DNA from 2 places in the Veillonella magna genome. Region 2 is predicted to be linked to the other one. Evidence: riboswitches for the same ligand, from Rfam matches in the RefSeq annotation. Region 2 holds a riboswitch; the other holds the start of a gene.
What was found. Region 2 has a riboswitch for thiamine pyrophosphate ahead of thiW (energy coupling factor transporter S component ThiW). Riboswitches for the same ligand answer to the same signal wherever they lie in the genome.
Positions count from the first base shown of each region.

Region 1: it holds a riboswitch for thiamine pyrophosphate, as region 2 does, so the genes downstream of both, thiS (sulfur carrier protein ThiS) here and thiW (energy coupling factor transporter S component ThiW) in region 2, are expected to answer to the same signal.

Region 1 is NZ_CAUGKU010000008.1:95,284-98,749, reverse strand. It holds gene Q5873_RS06100 (MFS transporter) at 1-177, opposite strand, end outside; gene Q5873_RS06095 (pirin family protein) at 565-1,461, shown strand; TPP riboswitch at 1,523-1,629, shown strand; gene thiS (sulfur carrier protein ThiS) at 1,775-1,978, shown strand; gene thiF (sulfur carrier protein ThiS adenylyltransferase ThiF) at 1,981-2,676, shown strand; gene Q5873_RS06080 (thiazole synthase) at 2,737-3,466, shown strand, end outside.
Region 2 is NZ_CAUGKU010000002.1:74,245-77,710, forward strand. It holds gene Q5873_RS01855 (type I glutamate--ammonia ligase) at 125-2,020, shown strand; TPP riboswitch at 2,138-2,236, shown strand; gene thiW (energy coupling factor transporter S component ThiW) at 2,290-2,787, shown strand; gene thiD (bifunctional hydroxymethylpyrimidine kinase/phosphomethylpyrimidine kinase) at 2,814-3,466, shown strand, end outside.

The sequences.
Region 1 (3,466 bases), on a different contig from region 2:
AACGACCACATGGGTAATGCCCATAGCCCAGCCGGACCAAACGGCAATATCCTTAGAACTTTCCATCCCCAGTTCGTGTAAATAAATCGGTAAAATAGGGGCTAGTTGACTGATGCCCGTTGATGCCAGAAAAGCACCGAATAAACAAATATAGACGGTGCGTCTCCATGGTTCCATAGCTAATCACTTCCTTACCCATTGTGTGTTGTATTTTACAGTCCATAACAGACTATGATATGTTATCTTGTTTCATAATCTATTTCTGTTCTATAGTTATTATACGATGAAAACTATTAGGGAATAAATAGTTTCCTATAAAAGAATGCTGTAAAAAGAGATATATTAGGCTACAAAGTAAAGATGATATTGATTGTAGATGTATGGCGCTGTTTTTGAAATACTTGAGCTATAGGATATCCTACAGAAAAATAAAACTGTAAGTATAGAAAAGTTGACTACAATATAAAAATATAGTATTATAATGGCAAATTGAATACATCGAATATTATGGATATAAAAGAAGACGGCATCAGCGATGTCGAAAAGAGGAAGGAATGATATAGTATGAATAAAGAAATTAGAAACGTAGAGGAAATTATCAGAGGGATTGGATATCATTGGGTAGGTAACGGATTTAAAGTAAATCAGTTGTTGCCGGCAGCTGTATATGGTCGTGATATGCGTAGGTATTCTCCGTTTTTGTTGATGGATTACAATGCGCCTACTATATTCCCGGGCACAGAAGACGAAGTTGGTGTAGGTGCCCATCCGCATCGAGGTTTCGAAACAGTTACCTTTGCGTTCGAAGGTAAAGTAGAGCATCATGATAATCGTGGTAATCATGGTGTTATCGAGCCCGGCGATGTACAGTGGATGACCGCCGGTGCCGGTATCCTGCACAAGGAGTATCATGAAAAGGAATATGCCAAACATGATCGTTCGTTCCGTGTGTTACAGCTGTGGGTGAACTTGCCTATTGAACATAAGATGGCAACACCGGGGTATCAAGCATTGGAAGCCAATCAGATGGGAACGGCAACAATCGGTGATGATGGTAAGGATGGTGAAGCCATTGTGGTAGCCGGAGAGGCGTTTGGTGCCAAGGGACCGGCGCATACGTTCACACCGATGAATATATATCGACTCAAAGTAGCACCGGGGAAAACGGTAACGGTACAGGAACCGGAGAACTATCATCTGTTAATGCTCACCATTTACGGCACGGCAACCTTGAATGCTAATGAAACAGTAAAGCAAGGAGAGCTGGCAGTATTTGCCGATGAGGCCGGTCAAGTTACAATTACAGCCGGTGAAGAAGGGGCAGAACTCATCGTCCTTAGCGGCGAACCAATTAATGAACCGATTGTAGCAGCCGGTCCGTTTGTGATGAATACACAGGCAGAAATCCGTCAAGCGGAAAAAGATTTCTACGATGGAAAATTCGGTACGTGGAATTTCTAAGAAATGTTTCAGTCATTATTTACTTGACAATAGCGTAATGCAAAGCGTATGATTGCTTTGTAAAAATAATAAGGGGAGCTTGTGTGACAGGCTGAGAGGAAGCTAAAGACTTCGACCCGCAAACCTGATTTGGGTAATGCCAACGTAGGGATTATATAATGAAGATTTGCGGGAATAGGTAGATGACCTATTCCCCTTTTATTTTTTCAATAGAATTATAGCAGGGCCATGTGATTGAACAGAGTTCATGAAGGGGGACACCACCGCGGGTGTCATCCTTTGTGAGCTCTTTTTTAGAAAGGAGGAAATATGTATGGTAAGGCTTTTGGTAAATGGTAATAGTGTAGAAATCGCGGATCCAATATCGTTGGCACATTGGTTAGAAAGCAAAGGCTATGCGATTAAAACTGTTGCTGTAGAACTTGATGGTACTATTGTAGAGCCTGAAGCATATGAAGCCATAATACTAAGTGATAGCATGCAGATAGAAGTTGTTAGTTTTGTTGGCGGTGGATGATAATGGAAAAAAATAAACAGAAGACAAATTTTAAGAGCATAGATTCATGGCCACCTTTGGAAACAGAGGAGAATGATGTACAACGCTTGTGGCAGGCTTTATGTAGTCGCCATGGCAGAGACGTGCAGGAACAATTAGCCAAGGCACATGTGGCAGTTGCCGGATTGGGAGGATTGGGATCAAATATTGCCGTTCAATTAACTCGTATTGGTATAGAAAAATTAACGTTGATTGACTTTGATAGGGTAGATATAACAAATTTAAACAGACAGCATTATTTTTTACACCATGTGGGACAGTATAAGACGGAGGCATTGCGTAAAATTTTAGCGATGATTAATCCCGGCATACAAATTACTTGTATTACCGATAGATTGACCCCGTCTACTGTGATCCCTTATTTACAAGAGTCGACGATCGTTTGCGAAGCGTTTGATGTGGCAGATCAAAAAGCAATGTTAGTGAGAGAGATCCGTCGACAATTACCGGAAATAACTATTGTGTCAGGTAATGGTATGGCCGGTTATGGAAGAACGAATGATATGTGTGTAAAACGTTTAGGAACTCATCTATATTTATGTGGCGATGGGTATAGCGGGATCGAAGGAAAAAATTCCGTCATGGCGCCAAGGGTTGTATTATGTGCTTCACAAATGGCTAATGTGGTGACGTCTATTGTACTGGGAGGAAAACCGTGAGGTAGGAAAATATAAGTTAAACCGGTAAAAGATGTAGAAGAAGGAGGTAAAGGCGTAGGTATGAAAGAAGATATACTGATGACAGCAGAACAGAATGGACAAAATGATGAATGGTATTTGGGTGACCATCGATTTTCATCACGGTTTATTTTAGGCTCGGGTAAGTTTTCATTACCCTTAGTACAAGCTGTAACGGAAGCAGCTGAGGTAGAATTGATTACATTGGCTTTACGGCGAACAAATGAAGGCGGTGCGGCTAATATTTTAGAGTATATTCCGTCAACAGTGAGTATAGTGCCTAATACTTCAGGAGCACGTAACGCAGAAGAGGCTGTGCGGATTGCTCATTTGGCTCATCGTATTTGTCACACACCGTTTATTAAAATTGAAATCATGAGAGATAGCCGTTATCTATTACCGGATAACCAAGAAACCGTGAGAGCAACAGAACAGCTGGCGAAAGAGGGATTTGTAGTTATGCCTTATATGTTTCCCGATTTGACAGTAGCAAGAGATTTAGTGCAGGCAGGGGCGGCGTGTGTAATGCCTTTGGCAGCACCGATTGGTTCTAATAAAGGGCTTATTAATAAAGAATGGATTCAATTGTTAGTAGACGAACTTTCAGTACCAATTATTGTGGATGCCGGTATAGGAAAACCGTCGGAAGCATGTGCGGCTATGGAGATGGGGGTTACGGCTATTATGGCTAATACAGCTATTGCCACAGCTAAGGATATTTCCGGAATGGCTAAGGCATTTAATATGGCCATTCAAGCCGGTCGTAGGGCGT
Region 2 (3,466 bases):
GATAGTATTTCCGTAAAAGATAATACTGGTCAATGAAGACCCCTTAGCCTATTGTGTAATGCAATGGGTAAGGGGTCTTTTTGCTATTTGACCAGTTGAGAAAACAGTGAATGGAGGAGCTATTATGGCAAACGAATTATTGTATTACATTCCGGCAGGGCAGTATGGTAAAGAAGGGGTTTTGGCTTTACTGGAACAGCACCCGGAAATTAAATTTGTATCGTTGGTAGGTGTTGACTTGGCAGGTAACGATACGGATGAAAAAATTCCAATTTCCATGTTCTTTGATGACTACGAAGATTTCTTCGAAGGACGCATGGTACAAACCGACGGCTCCTCCGTTGTGTTAACGGACATTGCTACGCTCAATAATGCGCGCGTTGATATGTGGGCCGATGCCAGTGTAAATTGGTTTATTGATTATAATTATGAAAACCTCGACCCTATGACAGGATTGCCTACAGGTACTCTTCGCATTCCGGCCTTCCTTATGCACTGCGATGAATATGTAGACTCTCGCTCTATTTTAAAACGCAGTGTAGATTACGTAAAATCCGAATTGTTGGCTATGCTTAAAAATAACTATGTTCCGGGCATGGATCATGTAAAGGGCGAAGACATCGCTGATATTTACTTCACTACAGCTACGGAATTGGAATTCTGGGTTAAAACACCGTCTAAGGTGGTTAGCACAAAAGAATTGTCTACGTCTCAGAAATTGCAGGAACAATATTGGCAGCGTACGCATGGTGCCGTACGTACTGCGATGGAACAGGCGGTAGAACGCCTTGATCAGTATGGTTTACACGCAGAAATGGGGCACAAAGAAGTAGGCGGCGTTAAGGGTAAAATCGATGACGAAGGTCACATGGATCATGTATTGGAACAGTTGGAAATCGACTGGAAATATACGAGCAACCCTTTGCAGACGGCAGATAACGAATTGCAGGCGCGTATCATTGTTCGCGAAGTATTCCGCGAAAACGGTCTTGATGTAACCTTCCAGGCAAAACCGATTATTGGCGTAGCCGGTTCCGGTGAACATACTCATTTTGGTTTGATGGCTAAATTGAAGAACGGCAAGATGGTTAATCTCTTCTCGCCGGAAGATATGAAAAAGGCTGCCTTGAGTCCGTTGGGCATCGGCGCTATCATGGGTCTTCTTAAAAACTATGAAGCTATTAACCCGTTCATTTCCTCTACGACAGACTCTTTGAATCGTTTGAAACCCGGTTTCGAAGCACCGGTTTGTATCGTAACCTCTATCGGTGAAGATCCCAGCGTGCCGAGCCGTAACCGTACCATTCTTTGCGGTCTGATTCGTGATATCGATAATCCGATGGCAACGCGTTTTGAATTGCGTTCCCCGAATCCGTACACTAATACATACACTGCTTTGGCGTTGATGTACTTAGCTGCCTTTGACGGCATGAGCTATGTAATTAACTCCGGTAAGACTCCGGCACAGCTTCTTGATGAATTGTCCAAGGCACCGGAAGATGTAACGGATTACCTGGAAACCGGTCGTGCATATCGTTCCGAAAAAGATGTGTTCGAAGATTACACGCAGGAAGAACGCGATGTGATGTTTGGTAAACCGCCGGCAACGGTATGGGAAAATGTGTTGGGCTATAAAAACCATCCGGAAAAAGTGGATGTACTCAGCCGCGGGAATGCATTCAGCCGTCGTTTGATGGATTCTTTCATCGCCGGTGTCATGACTCGTTGGACGTTGGAATTGGCTAATCGTATTGTACCGGCTAACATCAAGGCGGTACGTGCTATGAAGCCGGTTCATACTACGGACGATGTAGTAGATACAGCTCGTTGGGATGCTGTAAACGAATTGCGCATCTATTTGGCTAAGGATACTGCTACGGCTAAGAGCTTGTTTACTCGTATCACCGAAGCCATTGCGGCGAAAGACTATGATACGGCTTCTGCTTTACAGGTAGAAATGAATGAAAAAATGCCTCTCTTGGAAGCAAAATATGCAGAATATGTGCGTAACATTCTGTAATAAGTCATAGATTACACGAAAGAGTTCCTTCTCGTAATGAGGGGGAGCCCTTTTTGTAATGCCTCTGTACCTTGTCAGATTAGACGGCTGTTGTTATAATTGAATTAAATTCATAGGATAAGCCACTAGGGGTGCTAACTGCTGAGATTGACACCAGTCAAATCCCTTTGACCTGATCCGGATAATGCCGGCGTAGGAAAGTGGTGTACCGTACAGTAGGGACACCTCACCATTCCGGCGGAGGTGTTTTTTATTTGGAGGTGTGTTGTATGAAGAAAAGTATTATCGCAGCTATGTTTATTGCCATCGGTGTGGCGCTGTCAACATTTCATGTTACTATTGGCGGTGCCAAAATATTTCCGGTGCAGCATATGATTAATGTTATACTCGCAGTGTTGGTAGGTGCACGCTACAATGTGTCGGCCGCCTTTGGCACATCATGCTTAAGAAATCTATTGGGGCTGGGTTCACCATTAGCCTTTCCCGGGAGCATGGTCGGTGCATTTCTAGCGGGACTTACATATCGATACACAAATAATATTGTGTTGACGGCCTGTGCAGAGGTGGTGGGTACCGGAATTATCGGAGCTATCATCAGCTATCCTATTGCTGCATTTTTATTGGGAAAAGAAATGGCGATTATGACGTTGATTATTTCCTTTACGGCAAGTACGGCAGCCGGTTCGTTCATGGCCGTTCTGATTTTGTATGTATTAGAGCGTAAAGGAATGTTGGAACGTTTACGCCATGGATTGTATTCGTTATAAACGATGTGAAGCAAGGAGGTAACAGTATGAAATTAGCAACAGCGTTGACAATAGCCGGTACGGATCCGACCGGCGGTGCAGGTATTATGGCCGATTTAAAATCGTTTACGGCGCGTGGTGTCTACGGGATGGCTGTGGTGACCAGTGTGGTTGCGCAGAATACGATGGGGGTACGTGCCATTGAAAATATTTCACTGGATATGCTGGAGGCACAGCTAAAAGCGGTGTATGATGATATTTCCCCTATGGCGGTTAAGACCGGTATGTTGGCTACGGCAGATATGATGCGTGTTATTAAACCGTTTTTATCAAGGGCAACACCATATGTAATGGATCCTGTTATGGTGGCAACCAGCGGAGATGCATTGATTGATGAAGAGGCCCGTCACCATTTGATTAGTGAACTTATGCCGCTGGCCACATTGGTTACACCTAATTTACCGGAAGCGGAATTTTTGGTAGGACGCAAGCTTACAACAGAAGCAGATATTGATAAAGCGGCTCATGAAATTTTGACGGAGATGGGGCCGAAGGCAGTAATTATAAAGGGTGGTCATATCGGAGCGGATGCTACCGACTATTTATATGTCAAGGGAGAAGAACGAAGAACCTGGACATCGCCCAAATTCGATACACCGCATACTCACGGTACAGGCTGTACCTTCTCGGCCGTAATTGC